2 linked regions of the Streptosporangium becharense genome follow. The protein of the gene in region 1 interacts with the protein of each later gene in a pairwise test. Links are inferred from orthologs where the notes say so. Each region holds a gene or a part of one and is shown on either strand. Other genes may lie near its edges. The genes, in order: F4562_RS09135 and F4562_RS25375.

Region 1 (9,484 bases):
ACGAACATGATCGCGCTGTAACCCGACATGTGGTGGGAGATGCCGGATAACCACCAGGGGATGCGGCCGCCGGCGGTGAAGAAGTCGACCACATTCTTGATGCGGCTCTTCGACCACACGCCGATGGCGACCATGACAAGGAAGTACGCCCCAAGGACGAGCCAGTCGAGTGCGGACATGTGTCTCCTCCCAACGCTCTGTTGGTGAGGAGGTTCTATTACATGGAACGCAATGTCAATACATAGAATGGAATGCGCTTTCCTTGGGGGCCATTGGGGGATTTAAGGGTTTTGTCGGTTTTGCTGGAGTATCGCCATTAATGTGATGCTGATCACGGTAGGGAGGAGAGCGTCGCCGTTCCGGCGTGCCTCCCTGCGATTCACCACCCGTCTCGTTAGCCTCGTTAACATGGCCACCCGTACGTCTAAAGGCGCCTCAGGCAAGCCCTCCGGCAGAGGGCCCGCCGGCCGGCCCGGGTCCCCCTCGGCCCGCACGTCGCCCGCCCGGCGGGCCTCCACCGCGCGGCCGAAGGCCGCAGCCTCGGCCCGCAGGCCCGCCCCGGCGCGGCCCGATCCGATCGGCTGGGTCCTCATCATGATCGGCAAGCTGTTCATGGGGGTCTGGATGCTCCTCGCCGGGGGCATCGGCAGCGCGGCGCGGGCCCTGGGGCAGAACGCCCGCGAGCTCGACCCCGCGCACCGTCGCGACGGCCTCGGCCTCGCCGTGTTCGCCGGGGCGATCGTGCTGGCGGCCATGACCTGGCGGCAGAGCACCGGCACGGTCTCCGGTGTGGTCAACGCCGTCATGCGCGGTGTCTTCGGGTCGCTGACCTGGCTGGTCCCGATTCTGCTGGCCCTGCTGGCCTGGCGACTGCTGCGCCATCCGGACCAGAACGCCGACACCGGCCGGATGATGATCGGCTGGTCCGCCCTCGCCGTCGGCGTGCTCGGTGTCGTGCACGTCGTCCACAACACGCCGTACCCGTCGGGTGGCCCCTCGGACGGCATGGACAAGGTCTCGGCGGCGGGGGGGATGATCGGCTTCGTCGTCTCGGCGCCGCCGGCCAGCATCCTGCCCGCCTTCGTCACCATCCCGCTGCTACTGATCCTCTCCGGCTTCGGGGTGCTGGTGATCACCGCGACGCCGGTGCACCGGATCCCCGAACGGCTGGCGGAGATCCGGCACATGCTCTTCAACCGCGAGGCGCCGGCGCGGCCGCGCACCCCCAGGAAGCGGCCCGTCACGCGCAAGAAGCCGGCGGCCGACGGCTCCGAGCCGGGCGACACCGTCAAGCCGTACGACACCCCCGTGGTCGCCGGGTCGCAGGAGGACAAGCTCGCCGACCACGCGCCGGAGATCGTTCCCGGCCTGGTCACGGAGGAGGAGCCGCAGGCCGCCATGCCCGTGCCGGCCGAGCCGCCCGTGCCCACCCCGGCACCGCGCAAGGTCGAGCAGCTCGTGCTGTCACCGCAGGCCGGGCCCTACACCCTGCCCGACGCCCAGCTGCTGCGTCCCGGCAGCGCCCCCAAGCCGCAGACGAAGGCCAACACGGTCGTCGTCAACGCCCTCACCAGCGTGCTGGAGCAGTTCGCCATCGACGCCCAGGTGATCGGCTTCACCCGGGGACCGACGGTCACGCGCTACGAGATCGAGCTCGGCCCCGCGGTCAAGGTCGAGAAGGTCACCGCGCTCACCAAGAACATCGCCTACGCCGTCAAGTCCGCCGACGTCCGGATCCTGTCCCCCATCCCCGGCAAGTCGGCGATCGGCGTCGAGATCCCCAACACCGACAAGGATCTCGTCTCGCTGGGCGACATCCTGCGTTCCCAGGTCGCCCAGGCCGACCACCACCCGATGATCGTCGGGCTGGGCAAGGACGTCGAGGGACGCACGATCGTGGCCAACCTCGCCAAGATGCCGCACCTGCTCATCGCGGGCGCCACCGGTGCCGGAAAGTCGGTCTGCGTCAACGGTCTGATCTCCTCGATCCTGATGCGCGCCACACCGGACGAGGTGCGGATGGTCCTGGTCGACCCCAAGCGGGTCGAGCTGAGCGTGTACGAGGGCATCCCGCACCTCATCACGCCGATCATCACCAACCCCAAGAAGGCCGCCGAGGCCCTGGAATGGGTCGTCGGGGAGATGGACCGCCGCTACGACGACCTGGCCGCCAGCGGCTTCCGGCACGTCGACGACTTCAACAAGGCGGTGCGCTCGGGCAAGCTCGTGCCGCCCCCCGGCAGCGAACGGGTCTACCAGCCCTACCCCTACCTGCTGGTGATCGTCGACGAGCTCGCCGACCTGATGATGGTCGCCCCCCGCGACGTGGAAGACTCCATCGTCCGCATCACCCAGCTCGCCCGCGCCGCCGGGATCCACCTGGTCATCGCCACCCAGCGGCCCAGCGTGGACGTCGTCACCGGCCTGATCAAGGCCAACGTCCCCTCGCGGCTGGCGTTCGCCACCTCGTCGCTGTCCGACTCCCGGGTCATCCTCGACCAGCCGGGCGCCGAGAAGCTCGTCGGGCAGGGTGACGCGCTCTTCCTGCCGATGGGCGCCAGCAAGCCCATGCGCCTGCAGAACGCCTTCATCTCCGAGAAGGAGATCACCGAGATCGTCGCGCACTGCAAGGCCCAGATGGCGGCCGAGTACCGCGACGACGTCGCCGCCGTGTCGACCGCCAAGAAGGAGATCGACGAGGAGATCGGCGACGACCTCGACCTGCTCGTCCAGGCGGCCGAGCTGATCGTCACCACCCAGTTCGGCTCCACCTCGATGCTCCAGCGCAAGCTCCGGGTGGGCTTCGCCAAGGCGGGACGCCTGATGGACCTGCTGGAGAGCCGGAACGTGGTCGGCCCGAGCGAGGGGTCCAAGGCCAGGGAGGTCCTGGTCAAGCCCGACGAGCTTGCGGGGCTTCTGGCCGACTTGAGAGGAGAATGACGATCCCACTGCGCACTCTCCGCCCGATTACTGATTGAATGGGAGTCGCTACGCAACGTCGGGGGCTGGGGGGCGTGCGCTATGGACATAGGCGGCGATCTGGCGGAGGCGCGACGGTCGATGGGGCTGACCGTCGGGCAGTTGAGCGCGCGGACGCGCATCCGCGAGGTGATCATTCAGGCGATCGAGCGGAACGACTTCTCCGCCTGCGGCGGCGATTTCTACGCCCGCGGGCACATCCGCAACATCGCCAGGGTCGTCGGGCTCGATCCCGAGGCCCTGGTGCACCGTTACGACGAGGAGCACGGGGGCGTGCCGCTGCCGGTCCGCGCCGCGAGCATCTTCCAGGCCGACACGCCCATCAGGATCCGCGAGCGCCGCTCGCCCAACTGGACCATGGCCATGGCGGTCGCGCTGGTCATCGTCGTCGTGTTCGGCGTGGTCCGGACGATGGGCGGCGACGGCGACACGCCGACCGCCGACGTCGTCCCGGTGCCTCCGGCCGCGCCGTCGGCTCCGGCCGGTTCGGCGCCCGACTCCCCGCGCCGGACGACGCCGCTGGCCAAGAGCAAGCGCAGCGACGTGGTCGTCCTGAAGGTCCGGGCGGAGCGGTCCTCGTGGGTGGAAGCCGAGGACGCGAACGGACGCAGGCTCTTCGCCGGAGTCCTCGGAGCGGGCAAGACCACCGTCCTGCGGGCCAGGAAGATGAAAGTCACCTTCGCCGACGGAGGAGCGGTGACCCTGCAGATGAACGGCAAGAACATCGGTGCCCCCGGGCGTCCCGGGCAGGTGGTCAACCGCTCCTACGCGGTCTCCGCGGCCAAGGAGGGCCGGCGCTGAGGTCGCTCGAATAGGGGGGAGGTGCACCGGGTAGTGGCCAACTCCCGATACCGTAGTCATCACCATGTCATCCCGCCGAACCGCATCGCTGATCACACTTGGCTGCGCACGTAACGAGGTCGACTCCGAGGAGCTCGCCGCCCGTCTTGAGGCTGCCGGTTGGCAGCTGGGCGACGACGATCCCGACGTCATCGTCGTCAACACGTGCGGCTTCATCGACTCCGCGAAGAAGGACTCCATCGACACGCTGCTCGCCGCAGCCGACTCGGGCACCAAGGTGGTCGCCGCGGGCTGCATGGCCGAGCGGTACGGAGACCAGCTGGCCGACGCGCTGCCGGAGGCGGCGGCCGTCATCTCCTTCGACGACTACACCGAGATCGGCGCGCGTCTCGACGACGTGCTGGCGGGCAGGCCGCTCGTGCCGCACAGCCCCCGCGACCGCCGGACCCTGCTGCCCATCTCGCCGGTCGAGCGGGCCGCCGCGGCCCCCAAGGCCAGCATCCCGGGCCACGGGGAGCTGCCGGAGGGAGTGGCCCCGGCCAGCGGTCCCCGGCCGCTCCGCAAGCGCCTGGGCACCGGTCCGGTGGCCTCGCTGAAGCTGGCCTCCGGCTGCGACCGCCGCTGCACCTTCTGCGCGATTCCGGCCTTCCGCGGCGCGTACGTCTCGCGAGCCCCCGAAGAACTGCTCGCCGAGGCCGCCTGGCTGGCCGGGGAGGGCGTCAAGGAGCTCGTGCTCGTCAGCGAGAACTCCACCTCCTACGGCAAGGACCTGGGCGACCTGCGGGCGCTGGAGAAGCTGCTGCCCGCCCTCGCCGCGACCGAGGGCATCGAACGGGTGCGCGTCAGCTACCTCCAGCCCGCCGAGCTCCGCCCCGGGCTGCTGGAGGCGATCGCCGCGACCGAGGGCGTCGCCCCGTACTTCGACCTGTCCTTCCAGCACGCCAGCGGTTCGGTGCTGCGCCGGATGCGCCGCTTCGGCGATCCCCGCCGCTTCCTGGAGCTTTTGGGTTCCATCCGTGCCCTGGCCCCCGAGGCGGGCGTGCGCTCCAACTTCATCGTGGGGTTCCCCGGCGAGACCGAGGAGGAGTTCGCCGAGCTGACCGACTTCCTGCAGGAGGCCAGGCTCGACGTGGTCGGCGTCTTCGGCTACTCCGACGAGGAGGGCACCGAGGCGGCCTCCCTGCCGGGCAAGCTCGACCAGGAGACCGTCGACGCCCGGGTGGCCGCGCTCACCGAGCTGGTCGAGGAGCTGATGGCCCAGCGGGCCGAGGAGCGGATCGGCACCGAGATCGACGTCCTCATCGAGGAGGATCTGGGAGACGGCGGCTACGAGGGCCGTGCCGCCCACCAGGGGCCGGAGGTCGACGGTTGCGTAACGGTCCAGGGCATCGGCCTGGTCACCGGCCAGATCGTCCGCGCCGTCGTGGTCGACTCCGAGGGGGTCGACCTGATCGCGCGCATCAAGGCCGCACCGTGAGCGCGCCGCCGGGGCGGGAGATCGTATGACCGATACGCCAGACACCGGCACCGGTCCGACCACGGCATCCACGCGCCCCAAGGTGAGCACCTGGAACATCGCCAACGTCGTGACGGTGATACGTCTGGCGATGGTTCCTTTCTTCGCGGTCTGCCTTTTCGTGCCGGGCTCCGGCTGGCGGGTGACCGCGTTGGTGGTCTTCCTGGTGGCCTCGCTCACCGACCTGCTCGACGGCGAGCTGGCCCGCCGCTACGGCCTGATCACCGACTTCGGGAAGATCGCCGACCCGATCGCCGACAAGGCCCTGATCGGTGCCGCTCTGATCGGCTTCTCGGTGCTGGGGGAACTGCCCTGGTGGGTCACCGCCGTGATCCTCGGCCGGGAGCTGGGCGTCACCGCACTGCGGTTCGCGGTCATCCGGCACGGGGTCATCCCGGCCAGCTACGGCGGGAAGGTCAAGACCGTCCTGCAGATCGCCGCGATCGTCTCCTACATCTGGCCGGGAGTGCCCGGCCCGATCCGCTGGGTCATCATGGGGGCGGCCGTGGTGGTGACCGTCGGCACCGGCCTCGACTATGTGATCCGGGCGGTCAAGTTGCGGCAGGTCGCGAAGCGGGCGCGGGCACGATGAGCCACCGGCTTCTCCAGGCCACCCAGGTGCTCTCGCTCCTCGTCCGCCGGGGCGAGACGGTGGCGGTGGCCGAGTCGTTGACCGCGGGGTTGATCGGCGCCGCGCTCACCGGCCCTTCGGGGGCCTCGGCGGCCTTCCGGGGCGGGGTCCTGTCCTACGCCACGGAGCTCAAGCACCGGCTCCTGCACGTCCCGGCCGACCTGCTCGACCGGGAGGGCGCCGTCCACCCGGAGGTCGCCGCGGCCATGGCCGTCGGTGTCCGCCGTCTCGCCGATGCCACATACGGCCTGGCCGCGACGGGTGTCGCCGGGCCTGACCCGCAGGACGGCAAACCGGTGGGTACCGTCCATCTGGCCGTTAGCGGTCCGGGCGGGCGGGTATGGCACCGGGACCTGCGCCTTGCGGGGTCCCGTGAGGAGATCCGCGAGCAGACGGTGAATGAGGCCATAGACCTGTTGAGAGGTGTGCTTGAGGCGAACTTGGGGGAACATTCCGGGTGATTACCGCGTTACGTCCCCAGCGAACATGCTCACCATGGTCTGCCGCGGTGTCGGTGGATACAGGTACGGTGGAACTGTGAGTGAGGTAAAGGTCAAGTGATGATGACGGCGAGGAGTATGTACCAAGGGTCGCGTTCGAAGAACGGGCGGCACGAACCGATCGCGCGGAATGTCGTGAAGACGCCCGCGCCCGGGAGGGAGCGACAGATGGTCCTGCTGCGTCAGCTGCTGGGTGACGTTCTCCGGCGGCTGAGGGTGCGCCAGAGTCGCACCTTGCGTGAGGTTTCCACGCTGGCCAGGGTTTCCCTGGGTTACTTGTCCGAGGTGGAGCGGGGCCAGAAAGAGGCCTCGTCGGAGCTGCTCGCGTCGATCTGCAACGCCTTGGGCGTGCCGCTCTCGCAGGTGCTTCGTGAGGTTTCCGACCAGTTCGCGTTGGCAGAGCTCCAGCACGCGCCGGTGCTGGCCGGCGACGTTCCCGAGCGGGAGCGCCTGCCGATCCCCGAGACCGTGCCGGATTCCGTCTTCCCCGAGGTCAACGACATGGTGGCCGCCTAGCCCGCCGGTTCCTCCGGTTGGCAGTGACGGCACCAGACGATCAGCCGCTCCTGCGGCTGTGCTCCTATCTCACCACGACTGATGCGGTGCCCGCAGCGCAGGCAAGGCCGTCCGGCCCTGCCATATACCCACATGCCCCGTCCCGGGCGAAGGTCGCCGGTGGTAGTCCTGTCCGGGCGCTCCTTGTTCGCGTCCATCAGCCGCCGCGCCAGTGACACGATCGCTCCCAGATCTCCGATCGTCCCCACCCGCCGCCATGGCGACATCCCGGCGAGGAAAAGTATCTCGGCCCGGTAGATGGCGCCGATTCCCGCCAGATTGCGCTGGTCCAGCAGCGCGACCCCGATGCTGGTCTCCGGCTGCCGTGCCAGCCTCCGCACGGCCTCGGCCTCATCCCAGTCCGCTCCCAGCAGGTCGGGCCCGAGATGCCCGACCAGCCGCTCCTCGGAGTCCGTCGCGACCAGGTCGACCATGCCCAGCCGGATCCCCACCGCCTGCCACCGCGAGTTGGCCAGCACCAGGCGGATCACATCGCCCCGGGGCAGCGTGCGACCCGCCGGTGAGATCTGCCAGCTTCCTTCCATCCGCAGGTGCGTGTGGACCGTCAGGCCACCCTCGACCCGGGTGAGCAGGTGCTTTCCCCGGGAGACGGTCGTCAGGACGGTCCGGCCGGTCAGGTCGGCCGTGGCATGGCGCGGTACGCGGAAGTCGGAACGGGTCAGGACACGCCCGTCGAGCGCCTGGCCGAGCCGCCGGGCGGTGCGGTAGACGACGTCACCCTCGGGCATGACCCGTCACCGCCGCCGGGCGCGGAGGGCGGCGGCATGCCGGGCGCCCGCCGCGGTGACCGTGCCGGCCCCGATCGCCTGACCCGCCGCGCCGGCCGGGGCCACCGCGGTCACGAGGACCGTCATGGTCGAGGGGACCGCCATGGTCAGTCCCACGCCGCGGGGTCGGCGGCCAGATCGCGGACCCGGGCGGGCAGGAGGCCGGTGGCCACGTTCTCCAGCGTGACCTCCTCGAGGATCGCCCGTTCGCTGGCGCGCAGCGCGATCCAGACCTGCTGCAGCGACTCGGCGGGGCCGCGGTAGCCGACGTGCTCGGGGCGCTCACCCCGCACGTTGGCGAGCGGGCCGTCGACGGCGCGGATCACGTCGGCGAGGCTGATCTCGGATGCCGGGCGGGCCAGCACATAGCCGCCCTCGGGGCCGCGCTGGCCGCGTACCAGCCCCGCGCGGCGCATCTGGAGCAGGATGTTCTCGAGGTACTTCGGAGGCATGTCCTGCTCCTTGGCGAGCTCGCCCACGGTGGTAGGTCCGTCGCCGGCGGCGGCGAGTTCGGCGGCGGCACGCAGGGCATAGTCGACACGAGCAGATAGACGCATGTAACCGATTATCCCGCCTGCTATTGGTCCTTTACCCGCCAGGGCCCGGACGGGCCGGGCCCTGGCGGACGCGAGACCTCGGACGGGCCGGGTCTCGGCGGACGCGAGAGCCCGGCCGGCGCCCACGGCGGGAAGGGGCTGCGGGGGGCGCCCACGTGGCCTCCCGTGCCCCCTTCGCAGGGCTAAACTATCAGGAAGCTTTATTAATGAATACCACCGCTATTCTTGCTTGAATGTAATTGCGGCGGGAAACGGCGAACAAGAGAGCATGCGTATGGAGCGACGTCCTGGCGTACCCAGGTTGCTGAGAGAGATCAACGACCGAGCCGCGCTGGAGTTGTTGCTCGCCTCCGGACCGCTGACCAGGGGGCAGATCGGGGAGCTCACCGGTCTGTCCAAGGTGACGGCGTCCCAGACGCTCGCCCGGCTGGAGGAACGCGGGCTCGTCGAGGTCGCCGGAGAACAGGCCGGAGGACGCGGCCCCAACGCCGCGCTTTACGGGGTCATTTCCTCCTCCGCTTATGTGGCGGGCCTCGATGTGGGCCCGGAATTCGTCACCGCCGCCATCGCCGATATTCACGGGGACATCGTGGCCGAGGTGCGCACCGCGCCGGATGGGGACGACGACCTGGTCGCCCTCGTGCACGGCGCGCTCGTCAAGGCGTGCCGGACGGGCAAGGTCGCGCTCTCCAAACTACGGGCCGTCGTCATCGGCACCCCGGGCGTGGTCGACCCCCGCACCGGAGACGTCCGGTTCTCCTTCGATCTGCCGGGCTGGCACGAGGGCATCCACGAGGCCCTCTCGCGTGACCTGCGCCGCGATGTGAAGATCGAGAACGACGTGAACCTCGCCGCCGTCGCTGAACGCACCCTGGGAGCCGCCCGGGACGCCGATGATTTCGTGCTCCTGTGGGTGGGGCGTGGCATCGGCCTCGGCGTCGTGCTCGGCGGTCGGCTCCACCGTGGCCGGTCCGGCAGTGCGGGTGAGATCGGTTACCTGCCGGTGCCGGGTGTGCCGCTCGCCGAGGACGTACGGGCCGTCCCCGGCAGGCTTCCGTCGCTCGCCGGAGGACTCCAGTCGCTGGTCAGCGCCGAGACGATCGTCGAACTCGCCGGCACCTACGGTTTCGCGGGGGGAAGCGCCGCCGAGTGCGTCG
Region 2 (9,676 bases), 3.6 Mb from region 1 along the record:
CGCCTCCTCGGCGCCCGAGGTGTCGCCCTCCATCAGGTGGGCGATCGTCAGGTGGGCACTGGCCATCGACTCGCACCCGTAGGAACGGTTCTCCGGCTCCCCCGAGGTGTACAGGCCGAGCGACTCACGCGCCGCCTCGATGGCCGACGCGGAGTCACCCAGGTGCAGGTGGGTGACCGCCGCGTAGTAGCGCTCCTTGGCGGGACGGAACGCGAACTCCCCGGCGATCTCGTCGTGCAGCTCGTCGGTCGCGGCCGAGCGCGCGTCGGCCGCCCACAGCAGCGCCTCGGACGCCTCCCTGTGCCGCCCGAGCAGCGCGTACGAACGTGCCCTGAGCATGTGCAGGCGGGTGGCGCCCGACCCCTCGCGCACGCAGGTCAGGCCCTCCTCGGCGTAACGCGCCGCGTCACCGTGGCGGCGGTCCCACAGCGCCACCGACGCCTGCATGCCGCGTGCCCACCCCATCAGCGCCGGGTGCCCGGCGATCTTGCCGTACGTCCACGCGGCCCGCGCGAGCGTGTCGGCGGGGACACGGCGGTCCATGTCCATGCTGACATTGGCCATCAGCCCGCACAGGGCTCCGCTGAGGAAGTACAGCTCCCGCGCCTGACCGGGGTGGACACGCTTGTCCAGTGCCCTGCGGGTGCGTTCCTGCAGCTCGCGCATCTCCACGAACAACGGCAGCGGCGCCTCGGAGACATAGCGCCGGCCGACCCAGATCACCTGGGTGCGCAGCCGCTCCAGCGCACCCGTGCCCAGCTCGCTGGCCTCCGCCTGCTCGGCGTGCGCGCCCGCCTCGTCGGCCGCGACCATGATCAGGTCAAGGGCGGGAGGCGCGGACGGCACCACACGCAGCTCCTCGGGGGTGTAGTCGTTGGCGAAACCGAGCTGCACCGGACCGGTCTGGAAGAGCCGGCACAGCAGGTCCGTGTAGTCGCGGTCGGGCCGCGCTCCCGCCTCCCACTCCCGCCAGGAGCGCTCGCTCAGGCCGCGCCGCCTGACGCCCTCGCGATCGCACATGGCGTGGAAGCGCTCGATGGCCTCCTCCACCGTCCACCCGTGCGCGAGCCGGTAGCACTTGAAGCGGGTCTGCCGGGGGCAGCAGGCGTGGATCTCGTCCACCATCTGCTGGATGACAGCCACGGACGGCGGGCCCGGGAGGGCGGCCAGAGTGCGGTTGCGGATGATCGTCGCACAGGCGAGCGTCGCGCGGTCTCCCCCGCGTGAGATCTGGGTCATCTGCTCTCCGGAACGCCGGTGGCCGGGGACCCCGTCACGTTAGTGCGCCACCCCGGGGCGGGGGGAGGTGAGAACCCGCCGCCGGGCCCGAAGCGGGACGGCCTCATGAACGGCCACCGCCGAAGGGCACCACCGTTCCGCCGTTGCGGAGCTGCGCTTGGAAGAGCTGCCCGCACAGGCTGCTCGGCGTCTTGGCGAACCACACCACCGGTGGGCTGCCCGCCGACACCGCCGCCCACCGGCCCTTGCTGAACACGATCCGGTAGTCGGGGAACGCGGTCCGCAGCAGTTCGAGCGCGCGTTGCCTCTCGGCGAGCTCAGAGATCACGGTTCCTCCGTCATCGCGAGTTCCGGCTTCGTTCCCAGAGTGTTCGCTCCGCGGGCACGACGCCAGTGAGAATCCGGGCCCGTGACATGCGGACCGCTCTCATGTCGCCACCCGCGTCCCACACCGCCGCTCAGAAGTGCTCTTCGCGCATGTGGACGGCCTGCAGCAGTCCAATGGCGATCATGTGGGCGAACGTGGCCGTGCCCCCGTAGGAGACGAACGGCAGCGGAAGGCCGGTGATCGGCATGATCCCGATCGTCATCCCGATGTTGACGAACGTCTGGAAGGCCAGCCAGCACACGATGACCCCGGCCACCAGCGTGCCGAACCGGTCACCGCACTCACGGGCGATCCGCACCCCCCGCACCAGGACCGTGCCGAGCAGGGCCACCACGGTGACCGAGCCCAGGAAACCGAACTCCTCCCCCACGACCGTGAAGATGAAGTCGGTGTGCTGTTCGGGCACGAACCGGCCGGTGGTCTGGCCGCCCTCGAACAGTCCCTTGCCGAACACCTGTCCCGACCCGATCGCGATCAGCGACTGGGTGCTGTTGTAACCGACGCCGCGCGGGTCGCTCGCCGGGTTCAGGAAGGCGGTGAACCGGGCGATCTGGTACGGCTCCAGCACGTCCATGAACCACACCGTCACCGCGCCGCCGACCACGGCGAGGAAGAGGCCGGCGATCCAGCGTTTGCGGACCCCGGCGATGACGATCGCCCCGGCCGTGATCACTCCGATGACCATCGTGGTGCCCAGGTCGGGCTGGAGCATCACCAGCCCCATGGTGACGGCGGATATCACCAGCGCGATCCCGACGTCGGCACCGCGCGGCCGGTCGGTGCCCTCGGCGGGCTTGGCCAGCAGCATCGCGAGCATCAGCACCAGGCCGACCTTGGCGAACTCCGACGGCTGGAGGCCGAAGCCGCCGCCCAGCATGATCCACGAGTGGGCGCCGTTCACCGTCGTACCGAGCGGCGTGATCACCAGGAGCAGGCCGACCAGGGTGAGGCCGTACACCACGGGCGCGTACGCCCGCAACGCCCGATGGTTCACCATCGCCACGACCCCGCCCAGCATGGATCCGATCATGAGAAGGAGGATGTGCTTCTTGACCAGCCCGGTCGAGCCGGCCGCCCACGTCCGCGTCGACGACCACACCAGCAGGGTGCCGATCACGGCCAGCGCGGCCACCGCGACCAGCATGACGCCGTCCATCCGGCCGACCGCCGACAGCACCGTCACCGCCCTGCCCGCGGACGACGTCTTCGGTGGCACGGCCGCCACCCGGCTCATGACGTTCTCCCGCGGCCCCGCGAAGACGCGCCCGCGGCCCTACGGCACACCGTCGTCATCGGGCCACCGTCCCGTCCCGCTCGATCATCGGAGGTTCGGCGGCCGGGCGTCCGCCGGGTAGGAGGGGGGCGGTCCGTTTCCCGTCGGGTGCGAAGCCGAAGATGGCCTCGTAGATCTTCCGCACCGCGGGAGCCGCGGTCTGACCGCCCATCCCGCCCTGGGACACCATGGCCACGATCACGAACCGCGGCTTGTCCGTCGGGGCGAACGAGGCGAACCACGAGGTGTCGGCCTTGCCGTAGACCTCGGCGGTCCCGGTCTTGCCGCCGATCTTGACCTCGTCCATGGGGAACCCGGAGAACGCACCCGCCGCGGTGCCGTCGGAGGCCACCTCGCTCAACGCCCCCTTGATGTAGGCCCGCTCACCGGCCGACAGCGGCAGCCTGCCCACCACCGGTACCTCGATCTCCTTGACCTTGGTGCCGTCGGGACGCACCAGTGCCCACCCCACCCGGGGGCTGCGCAGCCTGCCGTCACCGACCAGCGCGGCGTAGGCCGCCGCCAGCTGCAACGGCGTCACCAGCACGTCCCCCTGCCCGATGGAGAAGTTGGCCGCGTCACCCGGCCGCCACTGGTAGCCCTCCAGGCAGTTCTCGTACGCCAGCCGCTTGAGGAAGGCGGCCCTGCTCGGGCTGCTCCTGGCCGCCTCGGGATAGCCCGTCCTGGCCCGCCTGCAGTTCTCGTCCTTGGTGACCGACCACAACTGTTTCTTCCAGGCGCGGTCGGGGATCCGCCCGGGAGACTCGCCCGGCAGGTCGATGCCCGTCGGCCTGCCGAACCCGAAGGCCCGCGCCATGGCCGCCATCGGTTCCTTCGTCCTCCCCTTGGGGTGCAACCCGCCATCGCGCAACCACTGCTCGTAGGCCGCCCGATAGAAGATCGTGTCGCAGGACTTCACCAGCGCCGTGTGCAGGGTGAGCGTGCCCAGCCCGATGCCGCGGAAGTTGTTGAACGGCCGGTCGCCCACCATGAACGACCCCGGGCAGGAGTACTTGCCGTGCAACGGGTACCCGTCGCGCAGCATCGCCGCCACCGACGACACCTTGAAGGTCGAGCCGGGTGCGAACTCCCCCTTGATGGCCCGCGACACCAGCGGCCTGCCCGCCTTGTCGGACAGCAGACGCTGGTACTGCGTCTCGGAGATCCCCCCGGTCCAGACCGCCGGGTCATACGTCGGCGCGCTGGCCAGCGCGATGACCCGGCTGGTCCTCGCGTCCAGCACCACCGCCGCCGCGCCGTCGGCCCTGGGAGCGCTCTTCATGGCCTCGGCCAGCGCCTTCTCCGCCGCGGCCTGCACCTTGGCGTCGATGCTGGTGATGAGCGTGTCACCGGGAACCGGGGGCACCTGCCGCTCCACCCCGATGACCTTGCCGAGCCGGTCGACCTGCACCCGCCGCATCCCCGGTGTCCCGCGCAGCGGCACGTCGTACACCGACTCCAGGCCGTCCCGGCCGACCAGGTCCACCCCGGAGAACGCCGCCCGGAGGCCGTCGCGCCGCTCCAGCTCCTCCTGCGTGATCGGTTGCAGGTAACCCAGCGCCTGCGCGCCCGCGCTGTCGCCCGGATACTCCCGTACGGCCTGGACCTCGGCCGTCACCCCGGGGAACTCCTCCTGGCGCTCCAGGATCTGCAGGGCCTCACGGGTGGTGACGTCGTCGTCGATCGGGATCGGCTGGTAGGGCGAACCGGGCCAGCACGGCCGGGCCACACCCGGCCCGCATGCCCTGATCCGCTCGCGCAACTCGGCGGTACGGCGGCCGAGCACCTTGGCCAGCCGGTCGAGCACCGTCCTGCCGTTGCCCTCCATCCGGTTCAGGCGCGTACGGTCGACCGAGACGACCAACGTGGTCCGGTTGCGCACCAGCGGACGCCCGGCGGAGTCGAGGATCTGCCCGCGCACCGCCGGAACGACCACATCGCGGGTTCGCGTCTCGGTCGCGGCCGCCACGTACTCCGCGCCGCGCACCACCTGCACCTGCCAGAGCCGCGCGGCGAGCAGCGTCATCAACGACACGACCAGCACCTGCAGCACGACCAGTCGCCCCCGCATCCGGATCATGCCCGTTCCTCCTCACGCGTCACGCCCGCCCCCTGACCGCCACGCCCGCGGAGCCCCCACCCACGTCCCGCGGCCCAGCCGCCCCACCCGGTGAGACAGCCGCCGCCCACCGGGCGAACCCCTCACCACACGCCCGGCACCCCCCTCACCGGGCCCGGTGTTCTCCACCAGGCACCCGGCGGTCTCCTCACCGGGCGCCTGATGGTTTCCTCACCATGCACCCCACTCCACACGACCCCGCGCCGGATAGCGCGACGACCGGTGGACCGACCACGTCGTCTCCGGCCCCCGGACGACCCTGCGCGCCGCCCACACCACGGGCGGTGCGGCCAGCAGGTTGTAGAACACCGCCTGCGGCAACACCGTGGTGAGCGTGGCCAGGTCGACCCGTACATCGTTGAGCAGGGCACCGGCCGCCACCGCGATCACCGGGCCCGCGGCCGCGCACCCCAACGCCGCGACCGGCCCGGCCCCCGGATACTTCTCGACCGCCCGCCCTGCGATGAAACCGACGAGACACAGCAGGAACGCGTTCTGCCCGAGCAGGTGGGCCACCGGCGGCAGCACGTCACTGACGAGCCCCACGGTGAACCCCATGACGGCCCCCGCCGTGGCGCCCCGGGCCAGCGCGTAACCCACCACCGCGAGCAGGACCAGATCCGGCACGGCCTCCCCGGGTAACGGCAGCAGGTTGACGACCGTCACCTGGACGACCATGACGATCAGGAGCATCGCCACGAACAGCACGCCCCGTACCATCCGTCAGGTCCCCTCTCGCGCCACGGAGGGTTTCTTCGGCTCTCGCGGCTCCGGGGGGATCACCGGGCCGCGCGGCTCACGCCGGGGTGCCCGCATCACCACACCGACCACGTCGAGCGCGGTGAGGTCGGCGTACGGCCGTGCGTAGGCGATACGGGTCAGCTCCCCCGGTGTGGCCTCCACCCGCTCGATCACCCCGATCGGCACCCCCGCCACGTACGGAACCCCACGCTGGGAGCCGAAGCTCACGATCCGGTGGCCGGGGGTGATCGGCGCGGTCGAGTCGAGCAACCGGAAACGGATCAGGCGACCGTTCTCCCCCACGCCGTGCACCACGCCGATCTCGTTGCTGCTCTCCAGCCGGGCTCCGGCGGCCGAGGCGGGGTCGCTGAGCAGGAGCACGGTCGAGGTCTCCGAACCCGCCTGGATCACCCGGCCGACCAGCCCGTCGGCGTTCAGCACGGTCATCTCCGGACGCACCCCGTCGGCACGGCCCACGTCGAGCTCGACGGCCTCCTCGAATCCGAGCGTGCCCCGCCGGGCGATCACCTGGGCGGTCACGACCGTGTATCCACCGGCTCCCGCCGTACCCAGCAGTCTGCGCAGTTCCTCCGAGCGCCTGCGATCGAGGTTCCGCGCCGCCAGGTCACGCTTGAGCCGCTGGTTCTCGGCACGCAACTCCTCGACCCGCCGCCGGGCGGCGGGTGCTCCGGCCATCGTCTCGAAGAACTCGCCGACCGGCCGGGCGATCCCGGCTCCCGCGTTCTCCACAGCCCCGAACAGCTCGCTGCCGACTCCCCGGAGCGGGCCCAGCGGGGAGCCGGCCCCGGCACGATGATCGACGGTCACCAGGATCAACGCGGCTGCGAGCAGCAACCCCAGGTTGATCCGTGACCGGCGGGTGTCCTTCATCAGTGACGTGGTTCGGGGACGAGAACCTGCTGGAGAGCGTCGAAGTCCTCGACGCACTTGCCCGAGCCGAGCGCGACGGAGTCGAGCGCGTTGTCGACGAGATGGATGGGCATGCCCGTCTCGTCCTTGAGCCGCTCGTCCATCCCCTTCAGCAGCGCTCCGCCACCGGTGAGCGCGATCCCCCGGTCCATCAGGTCTCCGGACAGCTCGGGCGGGCACTTGTCGAGTGTGGTCTTGACCGCGTCGACGATCGCGTTCAGCGGCTCCTCGATGGCCTTGCGGATCTCTCCGGCGGACACGACGACCGTCTTCGGCAGCCCGCTGACCAGGTCGCGACCCCGGATCTCGGCGTGACTCTCCTCGGGCAGCAGGCAGGCGGAACCGATCGCCATCTTGACCTCCTCGGCGGTCCGTTCGCCGAGCATGAGGGAGTACTCCTTCTTGGCGAAGGTGATGATCGCGTGGTCGAGCTCGTCGCCGCCCACCCTGATCGACTGGCTGGTGACCACGCCGCCCATCGAGATGATCGCGACCTCGGTGGTGCCACCGCCGACGTCGACCACCATGTTGCCGGTCGGCTCGTGCACGGGCAGACCGGCACCGATCGCGGCGGCCATCGGCTCCTCGATGATGTAGACCCGGCGGGCTCCCGCCTGGTAGCCGGCCTCCTTGACCGCGCGCTGCTCGACCCCGGTGATCCCGCTCGGCACCGCGATGATGATGCGCGGCTTGGCGAAGTGACGACGTCTGTGCACCCGCTGGATGAAATAGCGCAGCATGCGCTCGGTCACGTCGAAGTCGGCGATCACACCGTCCTTGAGCGGCCGGATGGCCACGATGTTGCCGGGCGTGCGACCGATCATCCGTTTGGCCTCGATGCCCACGGCCACGATCTTCCCCGTCGTGGTGTTGATCGCAACGACGGAAGGCTCGTTGAGCACGATGCCGCGGCCTCTCACATAGACCAGCGTGTTCGCGGTGCCGAGGTCGACTGCCATGTCACGGCCGAGAAAAGCAAGATTACCGCCCATGAGGAAGGCTGCCCCCCTTCCGTCGGGTCGTCGGCGAAAACTACGGAACGCACTCGAATCGTAACGTGGCGCACCCACCCTTAAGCGCAATGAGCAGCCCTACCCCAGCAAAATCTTGGGTCAGGCGGAACGCACCGGACCCCGCCGTCCCACAGGACGACGGGGTCCGCGAAGCCGGAATATCCGGGAGTTTAGAAGCGGTCCGGGAAGAAGATCTTGATCTCCCTGGCGGCGGACTCGGGGGAGTCGGAGCCGTGGACGACGTTCGCGCCGATCTCCAGGGCGTGGTCGCCGCGGATGGTGCCGGGAGCGGACTTCACCGGGTCGGTGAGACCGGCGAGCGCGCGGAAGGCCTCGACGGCGCGGGGGCCCTCGAGCACCAGCGCGACCAGCGGGCCGGAGGTGATGAACTCCACCAGCTCCCCGAAGAACGGCCGCTCGGAGTGCTCGGCGTAGTGCGCCTTGGCCGTCTCGACGTCCAGGGTGCGCAGCTCCAACGCCACGACCTTCAGGCCCTTGCGCTCGACGCGGGCGATGACGTCACCGATGAGACCACGCGCGACGCCGTCGGGCTTGATCAGGACAAGGGTGCGCTCGGACACTGGAGTTCTCCTTTGAACAGGGATAGGTCGCGGACTGCGGTGAACGCGCGAAGTTTACCGCCCTTCGCGAGGTTCCCCATGGTCGGCGAGGTCACGTCACGGAAGGGTGGAGCCGTTCGCCGGGTCGTCCTCCGGTGAGGGAGTGGGCGGCGGCACCACCACGGGCGGGACCGCGGTCTTCTCCTGGTCCGGACCGGGCTCCCGCGCGGGTTCCCCTGCCGGGTCCGGCACGGGACGCGGGCGGGTGTCCCCGCCGTCCCCGGGCGGTGTCGCCTCGGCGGCGGCACCCGGTACGACCGGTACGGCCGCATCCCTCCCGCGCACCGGATCCTTCGCCCCGGTCGCCTCACGGGTACCCGGCACGTCCGAGGTGCCCGGCAGGCCCTCGGTGCCCGTGTCCGCCGAGGTGCCGGGCAGGAGACGGGCGAAGACCGCCCCGAGCACGATGACCAGAAGCACCAGGCCACCTCCGATCAGCGCCCACAGATGCAGTGCGTCCACGAACCCGTCGACCAGGGCCTGCGGAGTCGTCGCCTCCCTCAGGCGGGGGACCTGGACACCGCTGCCCAGCAGGAAGCCCACGAGCACCGCGGGAAAGAACAACGACAGGGCGAAAAGCGCCGAGACCGCCCCGTGCAGACGCAGCGCGGCGGTGAGCGCCACCGCAGCCCCCACGGTGAGCAGCACGAACGGCAGGATCAGAATCGGCCCGCCGGGGGTCGGCAGGAACAACCGGACCGCGCACAGGCCGGCCATCACGGCCACCAGACCGCCCGCCGCGAGGCCGGGGACGGCGGCGTCACGCAACCGACCGGCCAGCACTGCGGCGACCAGACCCGCCACCCCCGCGATCACGAAAGCCGGCCACAGCCCCGACAGGCCGGGGCCGCCGAGCCCGCCGAGCTCGACATAGGTGACCTGGGCACAGGTGGGCAGGAGCACCACCCCCACCGCGGACATCGCGTACGCGGACGCGCGGCCGGCGGCTCCTCCCGGGGCGCCCAAGGTGGCCAGCCCCAGCAGGGCCAGCAGTGACACCAGTGCCGCGCGGACCACCAGGGTCGCCGACCAGTCGAACGTGCCTCCCACCGCGAGGGCGGCGACACCCGCGGCGGGCACGATCACCAGCAGGGAACGCCGCTGCTCCCCCGGAACCGGCGCCGGACCCCGGACGGGGTCCTCACCCTTCTCCAGCCAGAACACGAGATGGAGCGCGGCCAGCACGAGCGCCACACCGGTCAGCATCGGGTACGGCTGGAGGGAGACCCGCCAGGAGCTCACCTCGTCGAGCGGCCCCAGGGCGAGCGCCTGGGCGGCCACCAGGCTCACCGCCAGCGTGGCCGCCCACACCGCTCTGAGGGCCGGAGAACGCCCCCAGGCCATCATGAGGGT

What was found.
Region 2: the proteins of F4562_RS09135 (region 1) and F4562_RS25375 interact in binary tests that used the Escherichia coli proteins (3 or more experiments, as listed by UniProt). The link is inferred for Streptosporangium becharense from one-to-one orthologs.

The regions. Positions count from the first base shown.
Region 1 is NZ_JACHMP010000001.1:2,122,229-2,131,712, reverse strand. The notes cover bases 2,169-4,900. They hold F4562_RS09135 (helix-turn-helix domain-containing protein), read left to right. Parts: upstream 2,169-3,021; coding sequence 3,022-3,780; downstream 3,781-4,900. Other genes in these bases: rimO (30S ribosomal protein S12 methylthiotransferase RimO), read left to right, coding at 3,845-4,900; F4562_RS09140 (DNA translocase FtsK), read left to right, coding at 2,169-2,940. Also shown: F4562_RS09145 (sodium:solute symporter family protein), read right to left, coding at 1-179; more of F4562_RS09140, read left to right, coding at 409-2,168; more of rimO, read left to right, coding at 4,901-5,257; pgsA (CDP-diacylglycerol--glycerol-3-phosphate 3-phosphatidyltransferase), read left to right, coding at 5,283-5,888; F4562_RS09120 (CinA family protein), read left to right, coding at 5,885-6,388; F4562_RS09115 (helix-turn-helix domain-containing protein), read left to right, coding at 6,596-6,943; F4562_RS09110 (Fpg/Nei family DNA glycosylase), read right to left, coding at 6,940-7,731; F4562_RS09105 (hypothetical protein), read right to left, coding at 7,738-7,875; F4562_RS09100 (RrF2 family transcriptional regulator), read right to left, coding at 7,878-8,327; F4562_RS09095 (ROK family transcriptional regulator), read left to right, coding at 8,602-9,484.
Region 2 is NZ_JACHMP010000001.1:5,768,732-5,778,407, reverse strand. What follows is about bases 5,667-8,590. They hold F4562_RS25375 (rod shape-determining protein), read right to left. Parts: upstream 7,683-8,590; coding sequence 6,651-7,682; downstream 5,667-6,650. Other genes in these bases: F4562_RS25365 (hypothetical protein), read right to left, coding at 8,381-8,590; ndk (nucleoside-diphosphate kinase), read right to left, coding at 7,874-8,284; mreC (rod shape-determining protein MreC), read right to left, coding at 5,743-6,651; mreD (rod shape-determining protein MreD), read right to left, coding at 5,667-5,739. Outside these bases: F4562_RS25405 (NsdA family TPR-like regulatory protein), read right to left, coding at 1-1,239; F4562_RS25400 (hypothetical protein), read right to left, coding at 1,343-1,567; rod shape-determining protein RodA, read right to left, coding at 1,698-2,861; mrdA (penicillin-binding protein 2), read right to left, coding at 2,917-4,980; more of mreD, read right to left, coding at 5,191-5,666; more of F4562_RS25365, read right to left, coding at 8,591-9,676. UniProt on the Escherichia coli protein: Forms membrane-associated dynamic filaments that are essential for cell shape determination. Acts by regulating cell wall synthesis and cell elongation, and thus cell shape.